DNA from 4 places in the Streptomyces sp. NPDC047453 genome. Region 1 is predicted to be linked to each of the others. Evidence: riboswitches for the same ligand, from Rfam matches in the RefSeq annotation. Region 1 holds a riboswitch; each other region holds the start of a gene.

The links. Region 1 has a riboswitch for cyclic di-AMP ahead of ABZ818_RS01935 (NlpC/P60 family protein). Riboswitches for the same ligand answer to the same signal wherever they lie in the genome.
Positions count from the first base shown of each region.
Region 2: it holds a riboswitch for cyclic di-AMP, as region 1 does, so the genes downstream of both, ABZ818_RS13965 (NlpC/P60 family protein) here and ABZ818_RS01935 (NlpC/P60 family protein) in region 1, are expected to answer to the same signal.
Region 3: it holds a riboswitch for cyclic di-AMP, as region 1 does, so the genes downstream of both, ABZ818_RS17900 (M23 family metallopeptidase) here and ABZ818_RS01935 (NlpC/P60 family protein) in region 1, are expected to answer to the same signal.
Region 4: it holds a riboswitch for cyclic di-AMP, as region 1 does, so the genes downstream of both, ABZ818_RS07140 (transglycosylase family protein) here and ABZ818_RS01935 (NlpC/P60 family protein) in region 1, are expected to answer to the same signal.

Region 1 covers NZ_JBEYTS010000001.1:427,078-431,282, reverse strand. The annotation lists gene ABZ818_RS01940 (bifunctional [glutamine synthetase] adenylyltransferase/[glutamine synthetase]-adenylyl-L-tyrosine phosphorylase) at 1-1,142, opposite strand, end outside; cyclic di-AMP (ydaO/yuaA leader) riboswitch at 1,457-1,637, shown strand; gene ABZ818_RS01935 (NlpC/P60 family protein) at 1,645-2,874, shown strand; gene ABZ818_RS01930 (hypothetical protein) at 3,079-3,426, opposite strand; gene ABZ818_RS01925 (hypothetical protein) at 3,572-4,205, opposite strand, start outside.
Region 2 covers NZ_JBEYTS010000012.1:55,522-59,726, reverse strand. The annotation lists gene ABZ818_RS13975 (HAMP domain-containing sensor histidine kinase) at 39-1,151, opposite strand; gene ABZ818_RS13970 (response regulator transcription factor) at 1,154-1,900, opposite strand; cyclic di-AMP (ydaO/yuaA leader) riboswitch at 2,127-2,301, shown strand; gene ABZ818_RS13965 (NlpC/P60 family protein) at 2,310-4,187, shown strand.
Region 3 covers NZ_JBEYTS010000017.1:106,963-111,167, reverse strand. The annotation lists gene ABZ818_RS17910 (GNAT family N-acetyltransferase) at 1-1,151, opposite strand, end outside; gene ABZ818_RS17905 (HPr family phosphocarrier protein) at 1,328-1,609, shown strand; gene ABZ818_RS17900 (M23 family metallopeptidase) at 1,802-2,557, opposite strand; cyclic di-AMP (ydaO/yuaA leader) riboswitch at 2,570-2,730, opposite strand; gene ABZ818_RS17895 (pitrilysin family protein) at 2,963-4,205, opposite strand, start outside.
Region 4 covers NZ_JBEYTS010000005.1:82,804-87,008, forward strand. The annotation lists gene eno (phosphopyruvate hydratase) at 155-1,441, opposite strand; gene ABZ818_RS07140 (transglycosylase family protein) at 1,699-2,403, opposite strand; cyclic di-AMP (ydaO/yuaA leader) riboswitch at 2,408-2,575, opposite strand; gene ABZ818_RS07145 (transglycosylase family protein) at 2,764-3,840, opposite strand; gene ABZ818_RS07150 (cytochrome P450) at 4,064-4,205, opposite strand, start outside.

The DNA of each region.
Region 1 (4,205 bases):
GGGTCGGTCCGCCCGTGCACCAACTGAAGCAGCTGCACGGCGAATTCGACGTCGCGCAGGCCGCCCGGCCCGAGCTTCAGCTCGCGCTCGACCTCGCCCACGGGGATGGTCTCGACCACGCGGCGGCGCATCTTCTGCACGTCGGCGACGAAGTTCTCGCGCTCGGCGGCCTGCCAGACCAGCGGGCCGAGCGCGGCGATGTACTGGCCGCCCAGTTCCAGGTCGCCGGCCACCGGGCGGGCCTTGAGCAGCGCCTGGAACTCCCAGGTCTTGGCCCATCGCTGGTAGTAGGCGACATGGCTGCTGAGGGTGCGCACCAGCGGCCCGTTGCGGCCCTCGGGCCGCAGGTTGGCGTCGACCGGCCAGATCGAGCCCTCCACGGTCGTCTCGGAGCAGATCCGCATCATGTGCGAGGCGAGCGCGGTCGCGGCGCGCAGAGCCTTGACCTCGTCGGCGCCGTCCGCGGCCTCACCGACGAAGATCACGTCGACATCGGAGACGTAGTTGAGTTCGTGGCCGCCGCACTTGCCCATCGCGATCACCGCGAGCCGGCACAGCGCGTCGTCCTCGGGCGCGGCGGCCCGCGCGAGCCGGAGCGCGGCGCGCAGAGTGGCAGTGGCGAGGTCGGCCAGCTCGGCGGCGGTCTCGGCGACATCCGTGGTGCCGCACACGTCGCGGGCGGCGATGGACAGCAGGCAGCGCCGGTAGGCGACGCGGAGCGCGACCGGATCGCCGGCCTCGGCGAGCCCGTGCTCGAACTCCTCCACGCCCGGGTGCAGGTCGCGCGGCTCGTAGGTGACCAGCGCCCGCCAGTCGCCTGCGTGCCGGGCGAGGTGGTCGCCGAGGGCGGTGGAGGCGCCGAGCACGCCGAGCAGCCGGTCGCGCAGCGGTTTGGCCGCTATCAGCGTGTCGAGCAGCTCGCGGCGGGCCTTGGACTCCGGCTGAGCCTCCAGCAGCCGGACCAGCCCGCCCAGCGCGAGATCCGGGTCGGCTGTGGCGCCCAGCGCCTCCAGCAGCACCGGATCGTCCCTCAGCGGCGCGAGCTCCGGCCCGTCCAGCAGCCGCTCTGCGTCCGAGGCATGGATGAAGCCGTGCCGCAGCAGCCGCGTGAAGGTACTGCTCCTGCGCCCCGGCGCCGTCATCCCGGCCTCCCGTCGGATCAAGCCCGTCCTGGCCAGAGCCTATCCGGACTCCCGGTCCTGAGCCCTGACGGCGGTCCCGTTTTCCGCGCCGGTCGGAGGTCGTCGGGGAGCTCCGGAAACGGGGACACCCGCCGCCCACCGCACGTACGGTCCGACGGTCCCGAAAACATCGGAGTGCAGCCAACCGTATGCGTACCGTGAAAGTCACGAAAACGTAGCGGACATATCACGCACCAACCTTCACAGCAGTCACAAGCGTTGGCTAGCGTGCCCGGCGGGCACCCCGTACCCCCGCCGGCGAACAACGCCGGGACGGGTGGCCTGCGCCGAATCCGGTGCGCCTCACGGCAGCCGGAGCCGGGGACCCACTCATCCCTGGGGTGAATCGGTCCCGTTCGCGTGTCCCCCACAGCGCGCACGGGACGGTAGGGCAGCCCTTCCGACCACCCGCCCGAACCCGACAGCTAACCCGGTAGGCGGTCTATGGAAGGAGGCGCCACCCTTGGCGTCGCACCGCAAAGCCCGGACCACGGCCACCCGGATCGCCGGACTGCGCACGTCCCCGGCCCTCGGTCTGACGACCGCGGCCCTCACCTCCGTGGCGCTGCTGTCCCAGACGGCGAACGCCGCGCCCGCGCAGCCCCGGAAGCCCAGCCTCGAAGAGGTGCAGAAGAGAGTCGACGACCTCTACCACCAGGCCGGAGTGGCCACCGAGAAGTACAACGAGGCCAAGGAGAAGACCGCCACGCAGCGCACACGCGTGAACGGCCTCCTCGACGACGTGGCGAAGCGCACGGCGAAGCTGAACGAGGCGCGGCGCGAGCTCGGCATGTTCGCCGCCGCCCAGTACCGCACGGGCGGGATGTCCGGCACCGCGACGCTGCTGCTCGCGAAGGATCCCCAGCAGTACTTCGACCAGGACCATCTGATGAGACAGCTCACCGAGCGCCAGAAGAAGGCCGTCGACGACTACCAGACCGCGCAGCTCGCGACGACGAAGAAGCGCACCGAGGCGACGAAGATCCTGGAGTCGCTGACAACCTCGCAGGACGATCTGAGGACCAGCAAGCTCGACGTCCAGACGAAGCTCAGCGAGGCGCGCCATCTGCTGTCGACGCTGACCGCCGAGGAGAAGGCGCGACTGGCGGCGATCGAGAAGAAGAAGCAGGAGATCGCCCGGCAGAAGGCCGCGGAGCTGGCCCGCCGGCAGGCGGCGGAGGAGGCGGCGGCGGCCGCGCAGAAGCGCAAGGAGGAGCAGGCGGCCAAGAGCTCCGACGCGAAGGCGAGCAGCGGAACGGGCACGAGCTCGGGATCGAGCACGGGCTCGGGCACGGGTACGGGCGGGGGCACGAGCACGGATGCCGGATCGAGCACCGGCTATGCCGCCAAGGCCGCCAAGGTCCTCGACTTCGCGCGGGCCCAGATCGGCAAGCCGTACGTGTGGGGCGCGACCGGCCCCGGTTCGTACGACTGCTCCGGGCTCACGCTGGCCGCCTGGAAGTCCGCCGGAATCTCGCTGCCGCGCACCACCTGGAGCCAGGTGGAGGCCGGCACGACCGTCCCCGTCTCCGAGGCCAAACCCGGCGACCTGGTCTTCTTCTACAACGACATCAGCCACGTCGGGATCTACATCGGCAACGGCATGATGATCCACGCGCCGCGCCCGGGCACGAACGTCCGCGAGGAGTCGATCTACTACATGCCGATCCACAGCGTCGTCCGCCCCGCGTAACGCGCGCCGGACACCCCGGTGCCGGCACCGGCATCGGACATGAAAGGGCCCGCACCGGGGGGTGCGGGCCCTTTCATGGGACGGCGCCACGCAGGTCCAGGGCACCACGATGAAGATGTCGGCCACGGTGACCAGCGGTGCCAGTGGGTACGCAGGTGCAGGCCACGCCGGGCACCACGTCGGTCGTCGCCCTCGTACGGCATGTCAGGCCCTCCGCCGCACGCGGGAGCAGAGCGTGAACACGGCCATGGCGACCACCAGCCCCGCCGCGGTCGCCGTGGTGTCGGCGAGCAGCCGGTCCAGATGAGGTCGCAGCCGGTCGACCGAGGTGAACACCACGACCGAGCCGGAGACCGTGGCCACCAGACCGGCGCCCCAGTGACGGTGCCTGTCGTAGAACCACCGGCCCAGCACCATCACCGGTGGTGCGGCCACCGGGAACTGCCGCTCGTCGAGCAACTCCAGAGCGGCCCACGTGAGGGCGAGCACCACCACGCACCCCGCCGCCACCCTGGCCGCCTCGGCCCACATCACCGGCCGGTCCCCGCTCACCACGACGCCTTCCGCCCTCCCCCTCCGCGCCGTCGTGCCCACGGCGTCCCGCCGACGGCAATTGAGCCACACCCGTCCCTCCACGCGCCATACCGTTCCCCAGCACGATCAGCGGTCGCGGCAAGCACGGCGATGAGCAATGGGCTCAGGACGCGCCCTGAAGCTGGCTCTCCAGCTGGGAGACCTCCACCGACTCGTTGGCGGACGGTGTCGCCGACGGGATCGGCTTGTCATAGTCGGACAGGGTGAAGGTCAGATCGGTGCCGTTGCCCTTCTGGGTGCCCCCGATCAGGTATGGCTTGCCCTGCGTCGCCACGTAGTACGTGGCCGCCCTTCCGTCCACCTTCCCGGTCAGCGGGATGGCCTTCATTCCGTTGAACGTGGTCTCGGTGCCCTTCTTGACGTCCGTGAACGGCGCGACGCCGCCGAGGGGCTTCTGGAAGACCTTGATGCTGCAGACGTCGGCCAGTTTCTTGAAGATCGCGTCGTTGGTCGTGCCATGGATGTACCGGTTCTTGAAGCGCTCCGCGCCTGCTGTGCCCTCGCTGCCGGGGACCTTGGTCGTCTTCCAGAACGTAGCGTCGGGTTTCATCCATGCTTCGGTGCCGCGCTTGACGATCTGGAAGCTGCCCTGGGTGCCCATGGCTATCGAGCCGGTGCAGCCGGCCTGGTCGTACGAGAGGTCCGCCGAGCTGGGCCGATTGCCTTTCTGGGCGTCTGACCCCGTGTCCTTCAGCGCGATACGGACGGACTTGGCGCCGAGCAGGGCTTGGTGCGCC
Region 2 (4,205 bases), on a different contig from region 1:
TGACGGGGGCTAATGGGGCTGATGGGGGCTGGTGGGGCTCACGCCTCCCGTGCCGGCAGGGTCACCTCGAAGCGGCAGCCGCCCGGGATGTTGCGTACGGCGGCCCGGCCCTGGTGGGCCTCGACGATGCCGCGGACGATGGCCAGGCCCAGGCCGGCTCCCCCCGGGGGTGTGCGGGCGTTGGTGCCGCGCCAGCCGGTGTCGAAGACGCGCGGGAGGTCCTCCTCGGGGATGCCGCCGCAGCCGTCCGTGACCGACAGGACGACCCCGCCCGGGGACCGTGCGGCGGCGACCGCGACCGTGCCGTCGGCGGGGGTGCGGCGGATCGCGTTCACCAGCAGGTTGCCCAGCACGCGGCTCATCTCCTTGCCGTCCACCTCGACCGGCACCGGATCGACGTGGTCGGCCACGAGGTGGACGCCGAGTTCCTTCGCCAGCGGATCCGCCCCGGCGAGGGCGTCGCCGACCAGGTCGTACACGGAGATCCGGGAGCGGGTGAGGGCCAGGGAGCCGGCGTGGATGCGGGACAGCTCGAACAGGTCGCCCACCATGTCGTTGAGGCGCTCCACCTCGGTGCGGATCTGCCGGAGGTAGCGGTCCGGATCGGCGGCCACCCCGTCCTCCAGCGCCTCGGACATGGCGCGCAGTCCGGCGAGCGGGGTGCGCAGGTCGTGGGAGATCCAGGCGACGAGTTCCCGGCGGGAGGTCTCCAGGGCGCGCTCGCGCTCCCTGGACTCGGCGAGCCGGGCGCTGGTGGTCGCCAACTCGCGGCTCAGCGACTCAAGTTCGGCGGTCGCCGGACCGTGGGGCGCGGCGAAGCCGCCGCCGTCGCCGAGGGAGCGGGCCGCGCGGGCGAGCTCGCGGCTGCGGGCGACGACCCAGCGGCCCAGGAGCAGCGCGGTGGCCAGGGACACCACCGCCGCCATCGCCACGACGGTGGTGACGACGGACAGGTCGTGCGCGGACAGGAACATCGCCTGGGCCACGGCCAGGGTGCCGGTCAGCATCGCACCCACCGCCACGGCGGCGACCACGGCGAGCGAGGCCGTCAGCGAGCGCCGCCGGATGAGCCGCAGCGCGCCCGCGCCGACCAGACCCGCCACGGCGGCGCCGAGGAAGGCGTACAGGGCGATGTACAGGGTGTCGCGCACCGTCAGCTCCCCTCGTGTCCGGTGGGGTCGAACCGGTAGCCGACGCCCCACACGGTCTGGATGAGGCGGGGCCGGGCCGGGTCGTCCTCGACCTTGCCGCGCAGCCGCCGGACATGGACGGTGACCGTGGAGAGGTCGCCGAAGTCCCACCCCCACACCTCGCGCATCAGGTCCTCGCGGCTGAACACCCGGCCGGGGTGGCGCAGGAAGAAGGAGAGCAGGTCGAACTCGCGGAGGGTGAGCGCGAGTTCGGCGCCGTCCTTGGTGGCGCGGCGGCCGGGCGGGTCCACGGCGAGTCCGGCCGCGGCGAGCGGCCGCGGCGCGGTGGCGGGCCGGGTGCGGCGCAGCACCGACTCCACCCGCAGGACGAGCTCGCGGGGGCTGAACGGCTTGGTGACGTAGTCGTCGGCGCCGACCTCCAGACCCAGGATGCGGTCGTCCTCGTCGCCGCGGGCGGTGAGCATGATGACCGGCACCGGGCCGCGCCCGCGCATCCGGCGGCACACCTCGAGGCCGTCCATGCCCGGCAGCATCAGGTCGAGCACGACCAGGTCCGGCCAGTGGGCGGCCGCCCGGGCGAGCGCGGTCGGCCCGTCCCCGGCGCGGTCGACGACATGGCCCTCGCGGCCCAGGTAGCCGGAGACGATCTCGGCGACCGTGGCATCGTCCTCGACGACCAGCACCCGCGCCGCCCCGGCCGGCCGCCGCTCGCCGGACCCGGCACCCGTGGGCTCGTACGACTCCTGCATGCCCCCAGCCTGACACCATCCCCACACCCACGCCGCCCTCGAGCCCTCCCCGCCCTCGGACGTCCGCATTCCGTAAGGAACGCGGGCCGGACGAGCGTGAGGCACCTCAGGGGAAGGTCACGAATACGTATCGGACATTCCACGCTTCAATCTTCACACCAGGCACACATGTTCGCTAAGTTGACGACCAGGCCGCACGATTGCCTCCGGCGAGTCGCGTCGGATCGTGCGACCTCCGCCGAGTCCGGTACGCCCCCACAGCGGCCGGAGCCGGGGAACCGACCAACCTCGGGATGAAGCGGCTCAACTGTCCCTCCGGACAAGGGCCGTAGGGCACGCCTTCCACAGAACGTCCGCCCGATGCCGAGAGCAGAACCGGTAGGCGGCCCATGGGAGGAGTGCGCCTTTCTTGACGCGGGAACGACCGAGCGACGACAGGCCCAGCCGCGCCGAGGTCCAGCAGCGGATCAGCAGCCTCTACGACCAGGCGGAGAACGCCACGGGGAATTTCAACGCCACCCGCGCGATGAGCAAGAGCGCACGTACGCGGCGCGGTTCGGCTGCCTGGAGCGGTTCCGGGGGATCGGATCCGGCGCTCGACCGGGTGGCCAGGAAGTGGTTCGACGTGGGGCGCGCCCAGTTGGGTCCGACCATGCCCGCGGTCCTGCCGCCGGACCGTATGCCCAATCCGGCCAACTCCTCTGACACCGCGTCGAGTAGGCGTCCGACGGATGTCCGCGAGGGACTGGGCCTCGAGGCGGGCAGGGCGCCTCGGCCGGAGCTGACCGCCGGCCCCGCGGGCCCGGTACCCGAACTGCCGGCGGCGGTACGGGACACCACGCCCCCACCGGAGTTGCCCGCCGCACCCACCGCGGCCGCGGCCGTCTCCTCCGTGGCGGAACTGACCGCCCGCTCCATGGAACCGCCGGCCACCGGGACGGCGGGACCGGTGCCCACCGGCACCATGGAAGTACTCCCCAACAGGACGATGCAGCCGCCCACGGACACCATGGGAGTCCTCCCCGCCGACGTCATGCAGGCGCCACCAACCGGCAGCATGGAAGTACTGCCCAGCAGGACCATGCAGCCGCCGCCCACCGGCACCATGGGAGTCCTCCCCGCCGACACCATGCAGGCACCGCCCACCGGCACCATGGGAGCACTGCCCAGCAGGACCATGCAGCCCCCGCCCACCGGCACCATGGACTCGCTGCCGAACGGGACCACAGGGGTCCTCCCGACGGGAACCATGGAAGCGCCGTCCACCGGCACCATGGGAGCCCTCCCCGTCGGCATCATGCAGCCGCCCCCCACCGGCAACATGGGAGTGCTACCCACCTCGCCCACCGGCACCATGGGAGTCCTCCCCGCCGACGTCATGCAGGCACCCCCCTCCGGCACCATGGAGGCGCTATCCGCCGAAGCCTTGGAGGCGTCGGCCACCGGGGCCATGGAGGTGCTCAGCACCGGAAGCCCGAGCGCTGCGACTCCGCCCGCGGGCCCCGTCGCGGGGTTTGCGGGCATGGCCGAGGCGGGGCGGGAGGCGGTCGGCGGGGCGGGTGTCCCGGTCGCCCGCCACCGGCAGGCCGCGGTGCAGCGGCCCGCCGAGGAGCAGATGCGGAACAAGCTCGCCCGGGCCGGCGAGATGCTGTCCCGGCACGCCGCGCAGCAGAGCGCGCCACCGCCCGCCGCCGTAGGGGCGCGCCCGGCCGAGGAGCCCCGGCCCGCGCCTCAGCCGGAGGCGGCCCAGTGGCAGCAGCACGCCACGGGACTGTTCGACACGACCCCGCCGCTGGACGGCAACTCGCTCTTCGACGCCAGCCAGGCCAGCGGCCCTGGAGCGGCGGTGGAGGTGGGAGCCGCCACCAGCCCCGACCCCGCCACCGGCTCCGGCATCGGCGTCGGCGACAGCCCGGTCTCGGCCTACGAGCGGAAGGCCGCCAAGGCGCTGGCCTTCGCCCGCGCCCAGATCGGCAAGCCGTGCGTGTGGGGAGCCACCGGTCCGGGCTCCTACGACTGCTCGAGTCTCACCCAGGCCGCCTGGCGGGCCGCCGGCGTGGCCCTGCCCCGTACCACCCACGAACAAGTCGGCTCCGGCGCGGCGGTCCAGCTCGCCGAACTGGAGCCGGGGGACCTGATCTTCTTCTACGGCGAGGTCAGCCACGTGGGCCTGTACGCGGGCAACGGCACCATGGTCCACGCCCCGAGTCCGGGCGCGTCGATACGCGAGGAGTCGATCTTCTTCGCGGGTCCGCGGGCCATCCACAGCGCGATACGGCCGGCCTGAGCCGCCACGGTCGTCACG
Region 3 (4,205 bases), on a different contig from region 1:
CGCCGGTGCAGCCGGGACAGCAGCGCGATGCCGATGGCCCCGGACTGGGCGAACAGCCCGATACGGCCGGGCCGGGGCAACTCGGGGGCGAGGGAGGCGTTCAGCCGGACGTCCGGCGAGGTGTTGATGATCCCGAAGGTGTTGGGCCCGATGATCCGCATGCCGTACGTGCGCGCCTGCCGCACGAGGGCGCGCTGCCGCTCGCGTCCCTCGGGGCCGCTCTCCGCGTAGCCCGCGGAGATCACGACGAGCCCCTGCACCCCGTGCTCGCCGCACTCGGTGACGGCGTCCGGGACGCGCTCGGCCGGCACGGCGACGACGGCGAGGTCCACGGGCCCGTCGATGTCCCGCACCGAGCGGCGGGCGGGCACCCCGTCGATCTCCCGGCAGTCCTCGCCGAAGGCCCGGTTCACGGCGTGGAGCCGGCCTGTGAACCCGGCGTCGCGGATGTTGTCGAGGATGCTGCGGCCCACGCCGCCGCGCGTGCGGCCCACGCCGATGACGGCGACCGAGCCGGGCACCAGGAGCCGCCGCACCGACCGCCCCTCGGCCCGCTGCTCCCGTGCGCGCTGCACGGCCAGCGACCGGTCGGTCGGCTCGATGTCGAACTCCAGGTGTACGACGCCGTCCTCGAAGCTGCGCTTCTGGACGTACCCGGCGTCCGTGAACACCTTGATCATCTTGGTGTTGGCCGGAAGCACCTCGGCGGTGAAGCGCCGGATGCCGCGCTCGCGGGCGACGGCCGCGATGTGCTCCAGGAGCGCGGAGGCGACCCCGCGTCCCTGGTGGGCGTCCTGCACCAGGAAGGCGACCTCGGCCTCGTCGGAGGGCGCCGAGGCGGGCATGCCGTCCGCGCCGATGCGGTCGTAGCGCACGGTGGCGATGAACTCGCCGCCGACCGTGGCCGCGAGTCCCACCCGGTCCACGAAGTCGTGGTGCGTGAAGCGGTGGACGTCCTTCGCGGACAGGCGCGGGTAGGGCGCGAAGAAGCGGTAATACTTGGACTCGTCCGACACCTGTTCGTAGAAGCTGACCAGACGGCCGGCGTCATCGGCGGTGATGGGGCGGATCCGTGCGGTGCCGCCGTCGCGCAGCACCACGTCCGCCTCCCAGTGGGCGGGGTACTCGTGCCGGTCCGGCGAGGTCTGCATGGGCCCCAGCGTACGGCTCGCGTCCGACAGCGGCGCGAGGCAGTCTGTGGAGGACACACGTCGGACCGAGGCCGCGGTCCGACGCCACCCGGGGCGGCGCACACCCCCGCTCCGGGCTCGCTCCACGTGTGGAAAACTGGTCTAGACAACCCTGATCACCCGAAGGGCAGCAACACATGGCTGAGCGCCGCGTCAACGTCGGCTGGGCCGAGGGCCTCCACGCCCGCCCCGCCTCCATCTTCGTCCGGGCCGCCACGGCCTCAGGCATCCCCGTGACGATCGCCAAGGCCGACGGGACGCCCGTCAACGCGGCCTCCATGCTGGCCGTGCTCGGCCTCGGCGCCGAGGGCGGCGAGGAGGTCGTCCTGGCCTCCGACGCCGACGGCGCGGACGCCGCGCTGGACCGGCTGGCCAAGCTGGTCGCCGAGGGCCTCGGGGAGCTTCCCGAGACCGTCTGACCGGCAGGACCGCTCCTGCGCCGAAGCCGTGCCGCCCGGACGGGGTGGCACGGCTTCGGCGTGCCCGGCGTGCCCGGCGGGCCCCCGGAACACCGGAAGGGAACACGGTGGGGAACACCGGAAGCCCCGGCTCGGGAGCCGGGGCTTCGGGTGTTTCGCGTGACGCGCCGGGCGGTGTGCCGGCGCGGGAGGTCAGATGGTGAGGCCGTGCCGGCGGAGGTAGGCCACGGGGTCGACGTCGGAGCCGTAGTCCGGGGACGTACGGGCCTCGAAGTGCAGGTGCGGTCCGGTGACGTTGCCGGTCGCGCCGGACAGGCCGATCTGCTGGCCCGGGACGACCTGCTGGCCCATCGAGACCCCGATGGACGACAGGTGTCCGTACTGGGTGTACATGCCGTCGGCCATCCTGATCACGACCTGGTTGCCGTACGCCCCGCCCCAGCCGGTCTCGACGACGGTGCCGATGCCGACCGCGTGGACGGTGGTGCCGCTCGCGGCGTGGAAGTCGATGCCGGTGTGGGTGCCGGAGGTCCACAGTGAGCCGCCGGTGCGGTAGCCGGTCGATATGTAGGAGCCGAGGATCGGCGTCACGAAGGCGTTGAGACGCTTGCGTTCGGCCTCGCGGGCGGCGCGCGCCTTGGCCTCGCGCTCCTTCTCGGCCCGTTCCGCGGCCTTCTTGCGCGCGGCCTCCTCGGCCTGCTTGCGCGCGGCGGCCCTGTGCTGGGCGAGGGCCTGGGCGTCGATCTTCTCGGCGACGCTGTCGCCGATGGTGACGACCGGGGTGAGGCCGGTGTCCTCGGGGGCGGGGTCCTCCGCGGCGAGGGCCGGGGCGGCGAGGGTGCCGATGACGCCGGTGGTGGCCAGGGCCGCGACGCCCGCCGCACGGGCGGTGGTGCGGTGCATCCGGCTCGGCCGGCGGTGCTTCCCGGCGGCGCGGGTGAACGCCATGGAGACGTGGGTCCTTTCCTTCCCTCTCGCCTACCGGGTTAGCTGACGGGTTCGGAGCAGGAAGGTCTCCTACGGCCCCCTCGCGGCGTGCGCGGGTGTCCGATTCACCCCAGGGACGGTGGGTCCCCGGCTCCCCCGGCTCGCGCCGTACGGGGACTCAGCGATGGCTGTCCGGTGCCGCGGACGCGGCGCACTGCCCGACGAACAGACGGACCGACGCTAAACGGGGCCGCTTTCCATTCCCAAACGGATCAGATGTTTTGTAGCGCATACCACAGGGCAGACAGGCAACCTCCCCCTCAATTCGGACATCGTGGGGCCCTGGTGACGCTTCGGTCACCAGGGCCCCACGCGCGCGTGTACCGTTCGCCGCGCGTGCGGCGGCGCGGCGGCGCGGGGGTACCTCTACTCGGCCGCGACGACGATGACCCGGCCGGCGCCCAGGGCCTCGACGGGCTCCTTGATCTGCGCCGCGTCACCGACGAGGACCGTCACCAGCCGGTCCACGGGGAACGCGTTGACGACGGCCGCGGTCGCCTCCACCGTGCCGGTCGCGGCGAGCTGCTGATAGAGCGTCGCCTGGTAGTCGTCGGGCAGGTGCTGCTCGACCTGGTCAGCGAGCGTGCCCGCCACGGCGGCGGCCGTCTCGTACTTCAGCGGCGCCACGCCGACGAGGTTCTGCACGGCGACGTCCCGCTCGGCGTCGGTGAGGCCCTCGGCGGCGAGCTTGCGCAGCACCGTGAACAGGTCGTCCAGGGCCGGGCCGGTGTTCGGGGTGTCGACCGAGCCGCTGATGGCGAGCATCGCGGCGCCCGACCCGTCGGGGGCCGACCGCAGCACCTGGCCGAACGCCCGCACCCCGTAGGTGTAGCCCTTCTCCTCGCGCAGGACGCGGTCCAGGCGGGAGGTGAGGGTGCCGCCGAGGCAGTAGGTGCCGAGCACCTGGGCGGGCCACACGCGGTCGTGCCGGTCCGGGCCGATCCGGCCGATGAGCAGCTGCGTCTGCACGGCACCGGGCCGGTCCACGATGACCACGCGGCCGGTGTCGTCGGCGGTCACCGGCGGCACGGGCCGCGGCTTGGCGGGCGAGCCGGTCCAGGCGCCCAGGGTCCGGCCCAGCAGCTCGTCGAGGTCGACGCCGGTGAGGTCGCCGACGACCACGGCAGTGGCCGTGGCCGGACGCACGTGCCGGTCGTAGAAGGAGCGGACGGCCGCCGAGTCGATCGCGCCGACCGTGTCCTCGGTGCCCTGGCGCGGACGCGACATGCGCGAGCCGGCCGGGAAGAGCTCCTTGGACAGCTCCTTGGCGGCGCGGCGGGCCGGGTTGGCCAGCTCGTGCGGGATCTCGTCGAGCCGGTTGCGCACCAGGCGCTCGACCTCGGATTCGGCGAACGCGGGCGCCCTGAGGGCGTCGGACAGCAGGCCGAGCCCCTTGGCCAGGCGGGAGGCCGGGACCTCCAGGCTCAGCCGTACGCCGGGGTGGTCGGCGTGCGAGTCGAGGGTGGCGCCCGCGCGCTCCAGCTCGGCGGCAAACTCCTCGGCGGAGTGCTTGTCGGTGCCCTCGGAGAAGGCCCGCGCCATGATCGTGGCGACGCCGTCCAGGTCGGCCGGCTCCGCGTCCAGGGGCGCGTCCAGCAGCACCTCGACG
Region 4 (4,205 bases), on a different contig from region 1:
CTCCCGTTCGTGCCCGCGCACACACGTGCGTACGTCCCCGGACACGGTACGGGACCGGGTACGGGGACGTACGTGCGACTGGCGAGGCCTTACGCTTTGCAGCTCAGCCCCCGGGGCGGCTGGGCCCTCGGAACGGCTGAGCCCTCGAAGCGGCTCAGCCCTTGAAGCGCGGGAAGGCCGAGCGGCCGGCGTACACCGCGGCGTCGTCGAGGATCTCCTCGATGCGCAGCAGCTGGTTGTACTTGGCGACGCGCTCGGAGCGGGCCGGGGCGCCGGTCTTGATCTGGCCGCAGTTGGTGGCGACGGCCAGGTCGGCGATCGTGACGTCCTCGGTCTCGCCGGAGCGGTGGGACATCATGCACTTGAAGCCGTTGCGCTGGGCCAGCTCGACGGCGTCCAGGGTCTCGGTGAGCGAACCGATCTGGTTCACCTTCACGAGCAGCGCGTTGGCGGCGCCGTCCTCGATGCCGCGGGCGAGGCGCTCGGGGTTGGTGACGAACAGGTCGTCGCCGACGAGCTGGACCTTGTCGCCGAGCTTGTCGGTGATGACCTTCCAGCCGGCCCAGTCGTCCTCGAACAGCGGGTCCTCGATGGAGACGAGCGGGTAGGCCGCGACGAGCTCCTCGTAGTACTCCGTCATCTCGGCGGCGGAGCGCTCCTTGCCCTCGAAGACGTACTTGCCGTCCTTGTAGAACTCGGAGGCGGCGACGTCGAGCGCGAGGGCGATCTGCTCGCCGGGGGCGTAGCCGGCTTCCTTGATCGCCTCGAGGATGAGGTCCAGGGCCTCGCGGTTGGAGCCGAGGTTCGGAGCGAAGCCGCCCTCGTCGCCGAGGCCGGTGGACAGGCCCTTGCTCTTCAGGACCTTCTTCAGGGTGTGGTAGACCTCGGTGCCCCAGCGCAGGGCCTCGGAGAAGGACTCCGCGCCGATCGGGGCGATCATGAACTCCTGGATGTCCACGTTGGAGTCGGCGTGCGAGCCGCCGTTCAGGATGTTCATCATCGGCACCGGCAGCAGGTGCGCGTTCGGACCGCCGAGGTAGCGGAAGAGGGGGAGGTCCGAGGCCTCGGAGGCGGCGTGGGCGACGGCGAGGGAGACGCCGAGGATGGCGTTGGCGCCCAGCGAGCCCTTGTTGTCGGTGGCGTCCAGGTCGAACATGGCCTGGTCGATCAGACGCTGCTCGGTGGCGTCGTAGCCGACGAGCTCCGGGCCGATCTGCTCGATCACGGCGAGGACGGCCTTCTCGACGCCCTTGCCCTGGTAGCGGTTGGGGTCGCCGTCACGGAGCTCGATGGCCTCGAAGGCACCGGTGGAGGCACCGGAGGGGACGGCGGCACGACCGGTGCTGCCGTCGTCGAGGCCGACCTCGACCTCGACCGTGGGGTTGCCTCGGGAGTCCAGGATTTCCCGGGCTACGACGACGTCGATGGACGGCACGAGCATCTCCTTCTGGGATGTGACGCTGGAAGTGCGGGGCGTGAGCCTTGCGACTAGAGCCTAACCGTCCCGGGGCGGCGACCGGCCGACCGACCGCCTCGTGGACAGAGTGACGGTACACATTGTTCCCACTCGGAACAAAGGAGGAGGGGAAGGTTCGGGAACGGCCGGGCGTGCGGGAGACGAAAAACCCCGCCCCGGCGCGTAGGGGGGAACGCGCCGGGGCGGGGAGCCCTGGAAAGCGCCGAGGGCGGGACGGGCCCTTACTTCAGGTGGAGCTGCTGGCCCGGGTAGATGAGGTCGGCGTCGTCGACGATGTCCTTGTTCAGCTCGAACAGCTTCTTCCAGCCGCCCTGGACGCCGTGCTCGGCGGCGATGGAGCTGAGGGTGTCGCCGGAGACCACCTTGTACTCGCCGTCGCCCTTCTTGACCTTCTCGCCGGTCGGCGTGGTGACGGTCTTGCTCGGGGCCGGACGCGTCGCGGAGCGGTTGGCGGCCTGCTGCTCGGTCGAGCGGGTGGTGGTGCTCTTGGCGGAGCTGCCGCCAGAAGAAGACGAAGAAGGAGACGAGGACGCGGGGGCGCTGCCGGTGTAGGCGGCGCCGGACAGGCCCCTGCCGCAGACCGGCCAGGCGCCCTTGCCCTGGCCCGCGAGGACCTTCTCGGCAACGGCTATCTGCTGCGACTTGGAGGCCAGGTCGGCGCGCGACGCGTAGGCGGTGCCGCCGTACCCGGCCCAGGTGGAGTTGGTGAACTGGAGGCCACCGTAGAAGCCGTTGCCGGTGTTGATGGACCAGTTGCCGCCGGACTCGCACTGGGCGACCGCGTCCCACTCGGAGGCGGTGGCGGCGGAGGCGTCGCCGACCGCCATCAGCGGGGCGGCGACGGCGGCGCCGGCGACACCGGCGAGCGCGATGACACGGGTGGTCTTGGACGTACGACGGTGCTTGCCCTTGCTGGAGAACAGCATGGTGGGATCCCCTCACCGACGCCTGCGAGGTGAGCTGTCGGGTTCGGGCCGGTTGAGTTGCCCGGCCGTGCCTCGTGCGTGAGGCACGGCTCCACCCCTAGCCGCTCCGGTCAACTGCCGGGCGCGGCACTTACCTTGGGTCCCCCGCTCCTGCCCACGGCGCTTGACGCGACGACTGTTCCCGTACGGCCGCTGGCAGGATTCGGCGTTGCGGCAGCCGGGGCTCGCGGTGACGAGCGGTCACGACCGTAGGCACGCGCTCCGCCGAATTCCAAAGACGATCAGGGCTTCTGAGAGTCATCCCACACTTTCACCGAATGGGACATTCAGTGCGAAGTGGGGCGTGAACTCCCGCTGCCTTTAGGGCGTTTCGGTAGGGAGATTCAGGGTCTGACCGGCGGAGATGTAGTTGGGGTCGGACCCGATCGCCCCCCTGTTCGCCGCATACAGCGCATCCCATCCACCCTGGAGGTCAAGGGAGTCGGCGATGGACTCGAGTGAGTCGCCGGCACGGACGGTGTAGGAGTCGGCGACGACGGCGCGCGTGACGCCGCCGCGGGAGGCGTGGCGGCCGGAGGACGCGGCCGCGTGACTGTCGGCCGGGTCCTCGGCGGCACTGCCGCCGCGGTGCCGCCCACCGCCGAGCACCCCGGTGTCGAGCGCCCCGGTGTCGACCAGGGTCGAAGTGCCGCCGACCTGCCCCCAGTTGTCCGTGCCACTCGGCTGCGGCGTGACCGAGGGCGAGGCGTCGGGCGACTGGGACCCGCTTGCGGCGACATCGGGGGACGTGTCGGACTTGGCCGGGTTGCCCTTCTCGGCGGGCGAGGACGGCGAAGGGGAGGACGTGGTGGGGGACGCGGTCGGCGAGCCAGAGGAACCGGAGGAATCAGCCGGACCCGGGTCGGTATCCGGCGAACCGGACGAACCAGTCGAACCCGACGGATCGCTCGACGATGCCTGTGACGAGTCGGACAGACCGAGGTCGTCCGTGAGGGACTTTCCGGACGAGTTGGAGGCTCCGGATGAATTGCCCACACCGGTGTCGACCTTCGCCGCCCCGGACTTCTCGTTGAGCCCGGAGAGCAGCCCGCACGTCGGCCAGGCACCGGGGCCCTTGTCGGCGAGCAGCTTCTTGGCCACGGCTATCTGCTGGGACCGGCTGGCCTGGTCGGCGCTCGAGGCGTAGTCGAGGCCGCCGTACTTCTCCCAGTCGTCCTGCGTCAACTGAAGGCCGCCGTAGTAGCCGTTGCCGGTGTTGGCGCTCCAGGCGCCGCCACTCTCGCACTTGGCCACCTTGTCCCACGCGTTGCCGTCGGCCGCGCTGGCGCCGCCGGCGCCGATCAGCGGGATGGCGATGGCGGATCCGGCCACTCCGGCGGCGACGAGGAGGGCCGGAGCCTGACGGGGCCGACGGTGACGACCGTTCCCGGAGAGCATACGGAGACCTTTCGTGCGACAGCGGTGACCCGCGTGGCGACCGCAGACTCGGCGCCACGCTGATGGGTGAAAGTATCGGCTGACGATCGCTTGTCACAAGTTCATGCCGCACAGATCACGTGAAGATCACACCGTTGAACATGTGTCACCTTCGTGCCCGTCATTGGGTAGGCGTGGAGCGGCGGCAGGCGCCTTTTCCTGCCTTGTCCGGCTTCCCTGTGACTTACCGACCGGGTGTGAACCGCACCGGCAGCGTCCGCAGTCCGCGCATGATGAGCCCGCCGCGCCAGCGCAAGTCGGCTGGATCTGTGTCCAGTTGCAGGTCCGGGAGCCGGGTGAGGAGGGTCGCCAGCGCGGTCTGGCCC